4 regions of the Brevibacterium sp. FAM 27836 genome follow, and region 2 is predicted to be linked to each of the others. Evidence: riboswitches for the same ligand, from Rfam matches in the RefSeq annotation. Region 2 holds a riboswitch; each other region holds the start of a gene.

Region 1 (3,482 bases), 1.1 Mb from region 2:
GCATTGATTCCGGAGTCGAGGGCGACGGTGACCCAGCCGTCCTCGACGGTGAAGGTGCCGGGGGCATCGGGCCAGGTGGACTCGACGTCGAGCCAGTGCAGTCCGACGACGCTGAGCCAGCCGAACGGTTTCGCCAGTGCCGAGTTCCGTGAGTCGCGCCAGGTGTTCCACTCCGTCACGAACTGGTTCACGTCGAACACTCCTTGCCGTTGCTGTTGCGGGCGCAGGATCCCTGCCGCCGCCTTACCCTCGGAACCGATGTCTGACCGGTGCCTGAGGCCTTGTTCCTTGTCATCCAAACTACCGCAAACGATAGGCTGGGGAAATGAGTGAATCACACCCGGACCCGGTTGTCGCCGCGCAGACAGCGGCCGACCTCGGCGACTTCGTCAGTGCCTCCCCCAGCTCCTACCACGCCGTAGCCACCGCAGCCGCCCGTTTGGAGCAGGCCGGTTTCTCCCGCCTCGATGAGGCGAGCGCATGGGCGTTGACGCCCGGATCCGGCCATTTCGTCGTCCGCGACGGTGCGATCATCGCGTGGATGAATCCCACGACCACCGCCGAGGCAGTCCCCGGGTTCCGCGTGTTCGGATCCCACACGGATTCCCCGGCCTTCAAACTCAAACCCGGGGACGAATACACCGCCGAGGGCATGCGCCAGGTCGGAGTGGAGATCTACGGCGGTCCGCTGCTGAATTCCTGGCTCGACCGGGAACTCGCGTTCGCCGGTCGCCTCAGCCTCGCCGACGGCCGGGTCGTGCTCGCCCGCACCGGTCCGATCGCGCGCATTCCGCAGCTGGCAATCCACCTCGACCGGCAGGTCAATGACGGTCTGGCCTTGGACAAGCAGCGTCACACCGCTCCCGTGATCGGCTTGGCCGATCTCGCCGAGGCCGACGTCATCGAACTGCTCGCCGCTTCCGCCGAGGTCGATCCCGAGGCGGTGGTCGGTCACGACGTGTACACCGTCCCCACCCAGGAGCCGGCGCTTTTCGGTGCACGTGAGGAGTTCTTCGCCTCGCCGAGGTTGGACAACCTTCTGTCCGTCCATGCCGGGGTCACTGCACTGACGAGTCTCGACGCCGACTCGGTCGAAGGCATTGCGCTCTTCGCCGCCTTCGACCACGAGGAGATCGGGTCGAACTCACGCTCCGGTGCGTGCGGACCGTTCCTCGCCGATGTCACCGAACGCATCATCGCCTCTCTGCTGCCGGACTCGACGCGCAGCGACTATCTGGCGTCGCTGGCGGCATCGGTGTGCGTGTCATCGGACGCCGGGCATGCCGCTCACCCGAACTATCCGGAACGCCATGATCCGCATGTGCGTCCCCGCCTCGGCGGCGGTCCGCTGCTCAAACTCAACGCTCAGCAGCGGTACGCCACGGATGCTGTGGGCACCGCAGTGTGGTCGCGGGCGTGCACGGCCGCCGGCGTCGACTACCAAGACTTCGTGTCGAACAATGCGATGCCGTGCGGGTCGACAATCGGTCCGCTCACGGCGACACGCCTGGGCATGACGACCGTCGACGTGGGCCCGGCCCTGTATTCGATGCATTCGGCCCGCGAAATGGTCGCGGTCGCCGATGTCGTCGCCCTCGGCAGAGCCGCGACGACGTTCCTCCAAGGCTGATGCTCCTGCAGAACTGATGCGGCAGCGTCGTTTCGCTGGAGCTGTTGTCCTCCGTGGAGGCACCCTCCGTGGAAGCACCCCCGCCTCGGCGGGGTTTGTCCTCACCGCTGTCGACGTGATACGAATTGCACGACCCCACGGGAGCCCTGCAGAAGGGCTGAGATCGGACTGGATCGTCCGAGACCGTAGAACCTGATCCGGTTGATACCGGCGTAGGAAGCGAGGACTGCAGATGACTGCGTTCACCCCTGAAACACCTGTCCCTGCCACGGCTTCGGCCACCGTGCCCAATGCGAAGAACTCCACGAACGATTTCACGATCGAGCAGTATCCGACGCATTCTCCGGCGTGGCTCGAGGATGCCGAGCACGACATCCGCGTTCCCGTCACCCGCATCGAACTCGAGGACTCCGACGGACGGACCAACGCTCCCGTCCACGTCTACCGCACCGTCGGCCCTGGCAGCGTCCCCGAGGAAGGACTGCCGGCACTGCGGTTCCCCTGGATCGAGGGCCGCCTCGACACCGAAACCTACGCCGCCCGCGGACACCGCATCGCCGATGACGGTCGCGCTGCCGTGCGCCGCGGAGCGCCCTCACAGCAGTGGAGGGGTCGCAAACCGGTCCCACTCCGGGCCAAGCCCGGCCGGACCGTGACCCAGATGCACTACGCCCGGGAAGGCATCATCACCCCGGAGATGCGCTTCGTCGCCCTGCGCGAGCAGTGCGATGTCGAGCTCGTCCGCTCGGAGCTCGCCGCCGGCCGCGCGATCATCCCGAACAACATCAACCATCCCGAGTCCGAACCGATGATCATCGGCAAGGCCTTCCTTGTGAAAATCAACGCGAACATCGGCAATTCCGCGGTCACCAGCTCCATCGCCGAGGAGGTGCAGAAGCTGCGATGGGCCGCGAAGTGGGGTGCCGACACCCTCATGGACCTCTCGACCGGAAACGACATCCACACCACCCGAGAGTGGATCATCCGCAACTCCCCCATCCCCATCGGCACCGTCCCGATCTACCAGGCCCTGGAGAAGGTCGACGGCGAGGCGAACGCTCTGACCTGGGAGATCTATCGGGACACCGTCATTGAGCAGTGCGAGCAGGGCGTGGACTACATGACCGTCCATGCCGGCGTGCTGCTGCGCTACGTGCCGCTCACGGCCAACAGGGTCACCGGGATGGTCTCCCGCGGAGGCTCCATCATGGCTGGCTGGTGCTTAGCCCACCATGAGGAGAACTTCCTCTACACCCACTTCGACGAACTCTGCGAGATCTTCGCCCGCTACGACGTCGCGTTCTCACTCGGCGACGGGCTGCGGCCGGGCTCGATCGCCGATGCCAACGACGCCGCCCAGTTCGCCGAGCTCGACACCCTCGCCGAACTCACCGAACGCGCGTGGGCCCACGACGTCCAGGTCATGGTCGAAGGCCCTGGGCACATTCCGCTCCACCTGGTGCGCGAGAACGTCGAACGCCAGCAGAAGCTCTGCCACGGCGCCCCCTTCTACACCTTGGGTCCGCTCGTGACTGACATCGCACCCGGCTACGATCACATCACTTCGGCGATCGGGGCGACCGAAATCGCCCGCTACGGCACGGCGATGCTCTGCTACGTCACCCCGAAGGAGCACCTCGGCCTGCCCGACCGCGACGACGTCAAGACCGGGGTCATCACCTACAAGATCGCCGCTCACGCCGCCGATGTTGCGAAGGGCCACCCAGGCGCGACTGCCAGAGACGATGCACTGTCGAAGGCACGGTTCGAGTTCCGGTGGCGCGATCAGTTCGCCCTCGGCCTCGATCCGGAGACCGCCGAGGCGTTCCACGACGAGACGCTGCCGGCGGAA
Region 2 (3,482 bases):
CTCGACGGCCAGGGACATCGCCCGGGTCATCGCGTGCGCATCATGAGCGCGGGTGACCGCTGAGGCCAGAAGCACCGCGGTGCACCCGAGTTCCATCGCCAGGGCCGCATCGGAGGCGGTGCCGACACCGGCGTCGAGGATGATCGGCACCTCGGCCCGGTCGACGATGGTTTCGATATTGTGCGGGTTGAGGATGCCCAGTCCGCTGCCGATGGGCGCACCGGCGGGCATCACCGCCGCCACCCCTGCATCTTCGAGGCGTTTGGCCAGTGCAGGGTCGTCGTTCGTGTACGCGAAGACGGTGAAGCCGTCGAGGACGAGCTCCTCGGCGGCGGTGAAGAGTTCGATCGGATCCGGCAGCAGGGTGTCCTCATCGGCGATGACTTCGAGCTTCAGCCAATTCGTCTCAAGTGCCTCCCGGGCCAGCTGCGCCGTGAGCACAGCATCCCGGGCGGTATAGCATCCGGCCGTGTTCGGCAGGATGCGGATGCCCAAGCGGTCGAGCAGCTTGAATACCGAATCACGTGACTGCGCATCGAAGCGACGCATCGCCACAGTCGTCAGTTCCGTCCCCGACGCCTGCAGAGCGGCATCGAGGATGCTCAGCGAGCTCGCCCCTCCGGTGCCCATGACGAGCCGGGAGGTCATGTCCACACCATCGATCGTCCAGGTCATCTCAGCCTCCCTGCACCGCGGTGACGATGTCGACGGTGTGCCCGTCGGACAGAGTGAAGTCGGACCACATGCCGCGACGGATGACCTCGCCGTCGACGGCCACGGCGATGCCCAGTCGTCCTCCGTCGGCCGGGGTTCCGTCGCTGTGCAGCTGCCGTCCGGTGACCTCGGCGACGAGGTCGAGCGCCGAGGATGTGGTGAGCTCACGGCGTTCCCCGTTGAGAACGATGGACGGTGAATGGGCAGCTCGGGGTGTCGATGCGGATCGGGTCATATCGGGCTCCTCTTCGAAGTGATGATGGTCGGGGCTGAACAGGTGGCGGGTGAACACGGCATCAGGCATTCGACACCGGCGCCGCCTCGGAGAAACGATGTGGGGAGACGGAATCGAGGGCACCGTCGGGCAACCAGTCCGGGGAGATCCCGAGGGCGAGCTCGGCCCCCAACCGTCCGCCGAGAGGGGCGAGCAGAATTCCGTGACGGAAGTACCCGGTGCTCACGACACAGCCGTCGTCGGCACGGCCGATGAACGGCAGATCGTCGGGGGAGCCGGGGCGGGCCCGAGTCGTGACCTCGGTGATGTCACAGTCGAGGATGCCGGGGACGAGGCGCTGACCGTCCTGGAGCAGACGGTGCACAGCCCCGGCAGATGTGGCGGCCCGACCGTCCTCACGGGAACTGGCCCCGAGCACGATCTCACCGTCCGGACGCGGAACGAGGTAGACGGCCCGACCGTTGACCAAACCACGGATGGTGCGAGTGAGCAGGGGAGTGTGCTCGGCCTGGGCCCGTAACCGGAGCACATCACCCCACACCTGTCGCACGGGCAGGACCGGAGCACCGGTGATCGATGCGCTGCCGGTGCTCAGCACCACCTGGTCGGCCTCGAGACTGCGCCCGTCGGCCAGTCTGACTCCGATGGTCGTGTCGCCACGGCGAACCACCTCGGTGACTGTTTCTCGGACAAGCGTCTCCGTGGTCATCGACAGCAGCGCCGCGCTCAGTCGCCGGGGATCGACCGACCAGTCGTCGGGGATGTCCACGGCGCCGATGATCGAGGGGGCCAGAGAGGGCTCGACCGCCCGGGCCTTCGACCCGGAGATGAGTTCGGTGGTGAACCCGGCTGCCGACTGGGCCCCGCGCAGTTCCCGCAGGGTCTGCAGATCGGCCCGGTCGCCGGCGCACACGAGAGTCCCGGTGGAATTGAGCCCCAGCTCGGCTCCCGTTGCGCTCGCCACCTCGGCAGTGAACCCGGGGTACAACTCACCGGATGATCGCATCAGCGGATACAGGGGAGTCTGACCCCACACCACTTCGGCGGCCGGGGCGATCATCCCCGCCGCGGCATGGGAGGCTCCCTGGGCGGGGGCGGGATCGATGATGGTGACGACTGCACCGAGGCGGCGCAGATGCCAAGCCGTGGCCAGGCCGATGATTCCGGCGCCGACGACGATGACGTGCATGGATTCTCCCTCCGGCGGCATAACCCGCATCAGGTCTGACGGTCGGCTCTTACGCCCTCTCAGCCTCGTTGGGAGGCTCCCGCGAACTCCTCTACTCTATGACCATGACCACAGATATTCCACCGCGCACCGAAAGGCCCGGAACACTGCGGGCCCGACGGGAAGCCCAGTTGGCAGATTCCACGCTCTACCTGTGCACCGATGCCAGAGGCGACGAAGGGGATCTGCCCGACTTCCTTCGGGCCGCCTATGCCGGGGGAGTCGACATCATCCAACTTCGCGACAAGACCCTTGAGGCCAAAGCCGAGATCGCCGCCCTCGAAGTGCTGCGCGACATCGCCGCCGAACACGGAAAATTCTTCTCCGTCAACGACCGCGCCGATGTCGCACTCCTCACCGGAGCCGACGTCTTCCATGTCGGACAGGGTGACCTCACCAGCGCCCAGGCCCGCACCGTCCTCGGCCCCGACGTCATCCTCGGCCGCTCCACCCATTCCCTGGACCAGGCGCTCGCCGCCGAGGCGGATCCGGAGGTCGACTACTTCTGCGTCGGACCGGTGTGGGAGACGCCGACGAAACCCGGCCGACCGGCCGTGGGCAGGTCTCTGCTCACCGAGGTGGCCGCCTCGGTGAGCACACCCTGGTTCGCCATCGGCGGGATCGCGGCAGGACCGCGGCTGACGGCGATCCGGCAAGCGGGCGCGAACCGGGCGGTGGTCGTGCGTGCGATAACCTCGGCAGACGACCCCGCTGCGGCCGCACGGGAACTCAAGGAGGCGCTGGAATGACCGAGACGACGAATGCCCGACCCGACGGACCCGCGATCCTCATCGCCGGGGCCGGAGCCACCGGTGGGGCTTTCGGGTCCTACCTGCTCGAGGCCGGCCGCGACGTCACCTTCCTCCTCCGCGAGGCCAAGGCGGAGCGGATCCGCGCCGCCGGACTGAGCTTCGTCTCACCCGACGCAGACCGGACGAATTCCGTGAATGTGCTCACCGCGGCCGAACTCCACGAGGCTCCGCGTGCGTTCGACCTCGTCATCATCGCGGTCAAAGCCAATGGACTCGACTCGGTGCTCACCGACATCCGCCCTGCCGTCGGTCCGGAGACGAAGATCATCCCCTTCCTCAACGGCATGGCGCAGATCGATCGGCTGGCGGAGGACTACCCGGGGCAGGTGCTCGGCGGGCTCGTCAAGATCGTGGGCACGATCAAGGACGATGCGGTCCATCAGCTCACCGACCTGTCCGTGATGACGATCGGCGACCTCGACGGGACGGCGGTGCCCGCCCCGATCACCGCGGCTCTCGACGTGCCCGGGTACCGGCTGCAGGTCATCGACGG
Region 3 (3,482 bases), 1.4 Mb from region 2:
TCACGCCCCACCGCCCGGCGCCGTCTCGGCGCGCACCTGCTCCGACGCGCTCACCTCCGCTGCGCTGATCGCGTACAGCGCGTCGAGCAGACGGGCAGCGAACGACCCGGGCCCCGCCGTCTCTGCAGCGGCCCGCTCAGCGGCGATCCCGTACACGACATGCGCAGCAGCCACCGCCTCGACCGGTGAGAACTCACCACGGATGGCAGCGAATGCCGCGATCAGCGCACCCAGCGCGCACCCACCGCCGGTGATCTTCGTCAGCGGCAGATCGCCGTTTGAAACCCGGAGGATGCGCTCACCGTCGGTGACCAGATCCACCGGCCCAGACACCGCCACGACTGTGCGCAGGTCTCTCGCCAACCGCATCGCGATCGGTGCGGCCGCCTCGGTCTCATCCGCACTTTCGACGCCCTTGCCACCCGTTCCGGCCCCCGCGAGCGCGAGGATCTCGGAGGCGTTGCCCCGGATCGCGAACGGGTGCTGGGCGGCGAGCTTCTCGGCGAGAGCTGTCCGGATGGGCAGCGACCCGATCGCGACCGGATCGAGCACCCACGGCGTGCCCGCATCGTTCGCCACGGCGACCGCTTCCTCGGACGCCGCACGCTGCTCCGGGATCGGCGTTCCCAGATTCACCAACAGGCCCCCGGCGACACGGGCGAACGGTCCGGCCTCGCCGACGATGTCGACCATCGCCGGTGCCGCGCCGATGGCCAGCAAGGTGTTCGCGGTGAAGTTCGTGACCACCGAGTTAGTGATGCACTGCACCAACGGGGTCTGCGCCCTCAGCTCACCGAGCAGAACCGCGGATGATGAGACAGACATGAACTCTCGCTTTCTTCCACTGCGAAAGAAAGTCGATCACCATGACGGCACGCCGAAAGCGGACACCTGGATCGGTATCTCGAACGCGCTGAAGTCATCCGGACATTCCCTTCGCCAGTACGAACTGGATCAGGTTCGACGGGTGTGATCTCAGCCGCTGGGTGCGGCACCCCGTGTCACTGCCCACTACCCTAACGCATTCGGCCACAACTGGGAGCACTCCCGTGGAACGCTAGGGCCGCCGATGGTCAGGAGCACGGCAGATCCTGGCGGGGGCTGTCGACGGTGATTCGCCGACACTGAACCAGATCGGTGCAGCCCACGGTGTCAGGGACCATATAGAAAGATCAAATACCAACACGGGCAGCCGACCACGGCCCCATCCTGGTACAAAACCATGCGGTCGGCAGGAGCACGGAGACGCTGAGGACTACCAGCCTCTGAGGGGCTCCGGGTGAGATCGGCCGGCGGCATCGGCGCCCTCCACTCCTGCTGCACGGAACCCGCACCTCCGTCAGTACACGAAAAAAGCGGCGGGAGTGAACGCAAGACCTCGGATAAACGTTCCCTCGCAAAGAGCCAGCGACCGATGAGCAGCACAAATCCTCGGTAGACTGGTGTGACGTGACACGGGGTGCTGCACGGGATCTGCGGCTGAGATCACACCCGTCGAACCTGCTCTAGTTCGAACTAGCGAAGGAATGTCCAAGTGAGTGCTTCCACCTCTCCGTCCCGTCCGATCGTCGCGACGATCGCAGCAGTCATCCGTGGCGGCGACGTGCTGCTGGTGCGTCGCGCGAACCCGCCAGATGTCGGGCGGTGGGGCTTCCCTGGGGGGAAAATCGAAACCGGCGAAACAATTCAGCAAGCCGCCCTACGCGAGTTGCATGAGGAAACCGGCGTGCACGGTGAGGCACGCGAGGTGTTCACCGCTGTCGATGCCTTCCATCACGACGACTCCGGCACCCTCCTCCAGCACTTCGTCCTCGTCGCGGTGCGGTGCGACTGGCGAACCGGGGTACCCGTGGCAGCTGATGACGCGCTGGAAGCACGCTGGTTTTCAATCGAAGACCTCGAACACGGAGACCTTGCACTCAGTCTTGATGTGCGCGAAGTTGCCGAGACTGCCTTCCGGCTCGCGCAAAGCTCTTGAACTATCTCAATACGTTTGAATGATACCGAACGACGGAAAGAGGACAACTACTTTTGGAACCGCACGGGGTTCCTGGTAGATGCAGTGCGACACAATGCGGGTTCTGTCAGTTGATCGTTTCGTGACGATCCCAGAAGTCTCGCAGTCGCATAGCGAGAGATTCAGGGCGTTCTTCCGGTACGAAATGCCCGCAGTTCTCGATGATGCCACCTTCAAGGAGAGACGTGCTATCTCGGGTTTCTTCGACGTAGTCTCTCCACTTACTCAGCACTGGAGCTTGGGCCGCGAGCCCGTGATCTCCCCAAAGGGCCAACGTGGGAACGGTGACCCGGTACCCCACCTGATGGTCGTGTTCATCGTGATCGAGGTCTTCCCAGGTCGCTCGGTAGTCCTCGAATCCCGCATGCATTGCGCCCGGTTGCTTGAAGGACTCGATGTAGTGACCGATCATCGGTTCGAGACGGTCGCGCCGCAGTGTCCATCGATGGAATAAATAGCGAAGATACTCTTCTTCCCGACCAGATGTCATTGCCTCGGGGAGGTCGTGCTGCATATGGAAGAGCCAGTGGAAAAATCCGGCCGCCGTCGCGGTATCGGATTGGAACATCGCATGCGTGGGCACGACATCCAAGACCGCGAGCGTCCTGATCCGGTCAGCCTGGTCGAGCGCGAACCTGTGCGCTACTCGTGCCCCACGGTCGTGGCCGACCACATGGGAACGTTCGACGTCGAGTGCGTCGAGAAGTTCCACGATGTCGGCAGCCATGCGACGTTTGGAGTACCCGCCCTGGGGCTTGTCGCTGAGCCCGTAGCTGCGCAGATCGGGGGCGATGACCCGATAGGCGTCTGGCAGGAGCGGGGTGAGCTGATCCCAGCAGGCTGAGGTTTGCGGCCAGCCATGCAGGAGCACGACCGTCGGAGCATTCGGGTCAGTGTTCCCTGACAGCGTGTAGTGCAGGCGAATCGAAGGCAAGCTCAGAACATCAATCACAATTCGATACTAACCGCATAAAAGGGTTAGCTCATAGAATGAGGTCTGTGACTGCATCACAGCGTTTCGAGCCTTGGCTGTTCTACGGCGGATCAGTGGCGCTCGATTTCGTCAACACACTGCGAGACCGGGCTACGACGCCCCGCGAGACACTGACCTCCCCGGAAACACTGAGGGTGTGGGCAGGGCAAGCCCGGCTCGTTCCACCTGAATCTGGGTTCGGCGTCGAGACCTCCATCACGGACCAGGATCTGAGCGACTGCCTTGATCTGCGTGAGAGTATTGATGCCTTGCTTGTCCCTCAAACAGCGCTGCATTCGCGGCACATTTTGCTGGTCAACCGATGGGCTGCTGCGGCTCCGCGTCAGGAGATTGACGAATCAGACCCTGAGTTGGTCATAACCAAAATGGCATCGATAGAGAACGTGTTTGGAGTGCTCGCGGCAGATGCAATCTCGATTATTGCCCAAGGAGAACAGTCACGGATCAAGGTGTGTTCGCACCAGAGGTGCG
Region 4 (3,482 bases), 1.5 Mb from region 2:
CGAATGCAGACAGCAGGTCTTCGGCGGCGGCCTTCGGATCATCGGCCAGGCAGATCGCCGAGACCACGCAGATCCCGATCAGCCCGCGTCCGCTCAGGTCAGGAGCTCGGTCGGCGGTGATTCCGCCGATCGCCACGGCGGGGATGCCGGCCTCTGCGACCAGTTCGCCGAGGCGGTCGGGTCCGATGCCGTCGGGTGCGTCGGCCTTCGTCGTGGTGTCATAGACCGGACCGATGCCGACGAGGTCGACGACGCCGGTGGCCCGGGCGGCGGCGAATTCGGCGCTGGTGGCGGCCGAGAGACCGATGAGCGGCGCCTCCCCCACAGCGGCGCGCACCTCGGTGACGGTGGTGTCGGTCTGGCCGACGTGGATGTGGATGGTCTCGCCCTCGTCGATGAGGCGGCGGGCCACCTCGACGCGATCGTTGAGGACGACGGGCACGATGCGGTCGGTGCCGCGGGTGGCGGTGTCGACGGCGGCGATGACCTGACGGGCGAGCGAGTAGAACTCGCCGTCATCGATGTCTTTGTCGCGGACCTGGACGATGCCGACTCCCCCGGAGACCGCGGCCTGGACCGTCTCGGCAACGGTGCGACCGGCCGCCTCACACTGGGCGGAGTCGGTGACGAGGTAGAGGCGGGTGTCGATGCCGACGAAGCGGTCGGTGTCAGCCGCGTTGCACAGATCGTCGGTGATGTGCGCGGATCCGGCGGTCATGCCCGCGCGCCTTCGTCCGCGGCGAGTGCGTCGAGGCTGACCCTGGCATGTGCGAGCCGGTCGCCGTCGACGCTGTGGAGTGCGTCGAGGAAGTTCACCGAGTAGCTGCCCGGTCCTTTGGCTCCCTCGGCGGCGTCTTCGCCGGCGACCGCGAAGTGGGCGTGGGCGGCGACGACGGCTTCGAACCTCGCCGAGGCGGCCTCACCGCTCGTGGTGTGTTCCGATGCGTTCACCGCCGAGGCGTCGGCGTCGGGATCGGCGAGTCCACCGCGGGCGGCGGCGAGGTAGGCGGCGGTGACGGCTCCGAGCGAGCAGCCGGTGCCGATGACCAGCGGCATGTATTCGTGGCCGCCGGCGATGCGGGCGACATGGTCGGCGCCGTCGATGTGGGCGACGATCGCGTCCGTGGGTCCGGAGACTGCGACGATCGCCCCGGTTTCTCGGGCCAGCTTCGCGGCGGCGGGAAGGACCGCATCGACGTCATCGGTGGAGTCGACTCCGCGTCCGCCGAGGCCGACTCCGGCCAGCGCGGCGATCTCGGAGGCATTGCCGCGGATGGCGGTCGGGTGGTCGGCGGCGGCACGACGGATGCGGGAAGTGCGGAAGTCGACGGCCCCGACGCTCACCGGATCGAGGACCCAGGGCTTGCTGGCCGCGTTGGCGACGTCGATGGCGGCATCGGCGGCGAGCAGCTGGTGGTTCGAGGCGGTGCCGAAGTTGATGAGGACGCCGCTGGCGATGCCGGCGAACTGCCCGGCGTCGGCTTCGTGGTCGAGCATCGCCGGGGAGGCACCGATGGCCAGGAGCACGTTGGCGCTGAATTGCTGCACGACGGTGTTCGTGATGCATTGGATGAGTGGATTGCTTGCACGCAGTCGCGCATTGGCAGAACGCAGGTCGAAGTCAACCATGACGATCCCTTCGCTAGTATGGCCCAGATCAGGTTCGATGGGTGTTCTCTCAGCCTCGCCGAACTCCGCGTGGACTTCTCGGCCCGAGCGGAACGTCATGAGGCACCCCATGTCATTGGCTTCGACTCTATCAGCCCCGTCGGACACGGGCGACCCCTCAGCTCCACCCCGGCACCTGCCAGCACCCATTCGTATCGGGTGCCTGTGTCAGTCAGTTCGGTGCGACCACTTCTCCTCCGGCATGCCCGGACCCTTCGAGGCGGTGACGGCGTCAGGTTCCTCACCACAGGCATCGCAGCGGATCGAACTATGCACCTCACCCGAGCAGTCATCGTGCCGGTAGATGATCGGCCGCCCGGCAGGGGCTTGCCAACGATCGCCCCAGTCGGTGAACGCGATGAGCACTCCGCGCAGATCACGCCCCTTGTCGGTGAGATGGTATTCGACCCCGCCGGACCCCGAGTCCCGGGACATGATCCCCGCCTCGACGAAGCCATCGAGCCTGGTCGTGAGCACATTGGTCGCCACTCCGAGCCGTTTCTGGAAGTCACCGAAGCGGGTGACTCCCGCGAACAGCGCATTCCTGATGATCAGCAGGCTCCACCGTTCGCCGACGATCTCGAGCGAGCGCGCAATGGAACACACTTCGTTGTCATACGTTCTGCCCAGCATGAGAATGATTCTACCTTGATACTTGCATGATGAAATCAGGCGTGGGATCATCACTTCACCAACTTGTTTGATACAAGTTGCGATCGGCAGACAACGGCAAAGGAGCCTCGCCATGACCACAGCACATCCCACATCTACGCCCGACGCAATGTCATCGTCGGATTTCACCTTCACCTATGAGGTGCCGCAGTCACCGCAGGAGGTCTACGCCGCCGTGACGAATGTGCGGGGCTGGTGGTCGCAGCGCATCGACGGCGCGACCGACCGCCTCGGCGAATTCGTCTATACGGTGCCGCAGATCCACACCACTCGCGTGCAGGTCACCGAACTCGTCCCCGGCGAACGCGTCGTTTGGAGGATCCTCGACAATCGTTTCGGAGCGGGTGAGGACGTCGATGAATGGGCCGGGACGACCGTGCGCTTCGACATCGAACCGGCCGGCTCCGGTGCCCAGCTGACCTTCACCCATGTGGGGCTGACCCCGATGCTGGCCTGCCATGAGGGCTGCGCACAGGGGTGGACGCGCAATGCCCACGACAGCCTTCACCGGCTCATCACCACGGGCGCGGGAGACCCGATCACTCCGGCAGTCGAAGCGAGTCTGCTCTCCGACGCCTGACCGCCGGACCATACCCGAGGACGGACGGCTCTCGGCTAACCGCGGCCGACGTACCTCTGGCCGCGGCGGCTGAGTGCGTCGATGACGACGGCGGTGAGCAGGACGAGCGCGGTGATGATCTGCTGCGCATCGGAGTTGAAGCCGATGAGGTAGAGGCCGTTGTTGATGGCGCCGACGACCAGCGCACCGAGCACGGCCGCCCACGCGGTTCCGCGGCCGCCGAAGAGCGAGGTGCCGCCGATGACGGCTGCGGCGATCGCGTTGAGCAGGTCCTGCGTGCTCACCAGCGTCGATCCGGCGTTCGTCGTCACACCGGTTTTGACGAAGCCGAAGAGCGCTGCGAGCACGCCGGCGGCCATGAATACGCTGATGCGCACCCAGGTCACTCGGATGCCGGCGCGTCGGGCCGCCTCGACCTTGCCGCCGACGGCGTAGATCGAACGGCCGTAACGGGTCTTGCGCAGCACGAGATCGATGCCGATGGCGATGACCATCATGAGGAAGAACGGCATCGCCAGGCCGAAGTCCTGGTTGACGAGGACGAGGAACCCGAACACGATCG

What was found. Region 2 has a riboswitch for thiamine pyrophosphate ahead of thiO (glycine oxidase ThiO). Riboswitches for the same ligand answer to the same signal wherever they lie in the genome.
Region 1: linked by a shared signal. The riboswitch ahead of thiC (phosphomethylpyrimidine synthase ThiC) and the one ahead of thiO (glycine oxidase ThiO) in region 2 are both predicted to bind thiamine pyrophosphate.
Region 3: linked by a shared signal. The riboswitch ahead of ACSE4D_RS13625 (NUDIX hydrolase) and the one ahead of thiO (glycine oxidase ThiO) in region 2 are both predicted to bind thiamine pyrophosphate.
Region 4: linked by a shared signal. The riboswitch ahead of thiM (hydroxyethylthiazole kinase) and the one ahead of thiO (glycine oxidase ThiO) in region 2 are both predicted to bind thiamine pyrophosphate.

Annotation. Positions count from the first base shown of each region.
Region 1 is NZ_CP195711.1:1,316,115-1,319,596, forward strand. Features, by position in the region: gene ACSE4D_RS06035 (DUF1684 domain-containing protein) at 1-191, opposite strand, end outside; gene ACSE4D_RS06040 (M18 family aminopeptidase) at 326-1,630, shown strand; TPP riboswitch at 1,759-1,867, shown strand; gene thiC (phosphomethylpyrimidine synthase ThiC) at 1,863-3,482, shown strand, end outside.
Region 2 is NZ_CP195711.1:260,982-264,463, reverse strand. Features, by position in the region: gene ACSE4D_RS01250 (thiazole synthase) at 1-675, opposite strand, end outside; gene thiS (sulfur carrier protein ThiS) at 677-1,018, opposite strand; gene thiO (glycine oxidase ThiO) at 1,011-2,138, opposite strand; TPP riboswitch at 2,128-2,231, opposite strand; gene thiE (thiamine phosphate synthase) at 2,243-2,926, shown strand; gene ACSE4D_RS01230 (2-dehydropantoate 2-reductase) at 2,923-3,482, shown strand, end outside.
Region 3 is NZ_CP195711.1:3,043,855-3,047,336, reverse strand. Features, by position in the region: gene thiE (thiamine phosphate synthase) at 1-4, opposite strand, end outside; gene thiM (hydroxyethylthiazole kinase) at 1-825, opposite strand; TPP riboswitch at 914-1,009, opposite strand; TPP riboswitch at 1,446-1,544, shown strand; gene ACSE4D_RS13625 (NUDIX hydrolase) at 1,535-1,978, shown strand; gene ACSE4D_RS13620 (alpha/beta fold hydrolase) at 2,085-2,969, opposite strand; gene ACSE4D_RS13615 (CGNR zinc finger domain-containing protein) at 3,017-3,482, shown strand, end outside.
Region 4 is NZ_CP195711.1:2,910,296-2,913,777, reverse strand. Features, by position in the region: gene thiE (thiamine phosphate synthase) at 1-718, opposite strand, end outside; gene thiM (hydroxyethylthiazole kinase) at 715-1,629, opposite strand; TPP riboswitch at 1,617-1,749, opposite strand; gene ACSE4D_RS13030 (winged helix-turn-helix transcriptional regulator) at 1,837-2,301, opposite strand; gene ACSE4D_RS13025 (SRPBCC family protein) at 2,414-2,920, shown strand; gene ACSE4D_RS13020 (sugar ABC transporter permease) at 2,956-3,482, opposite strand, start outside.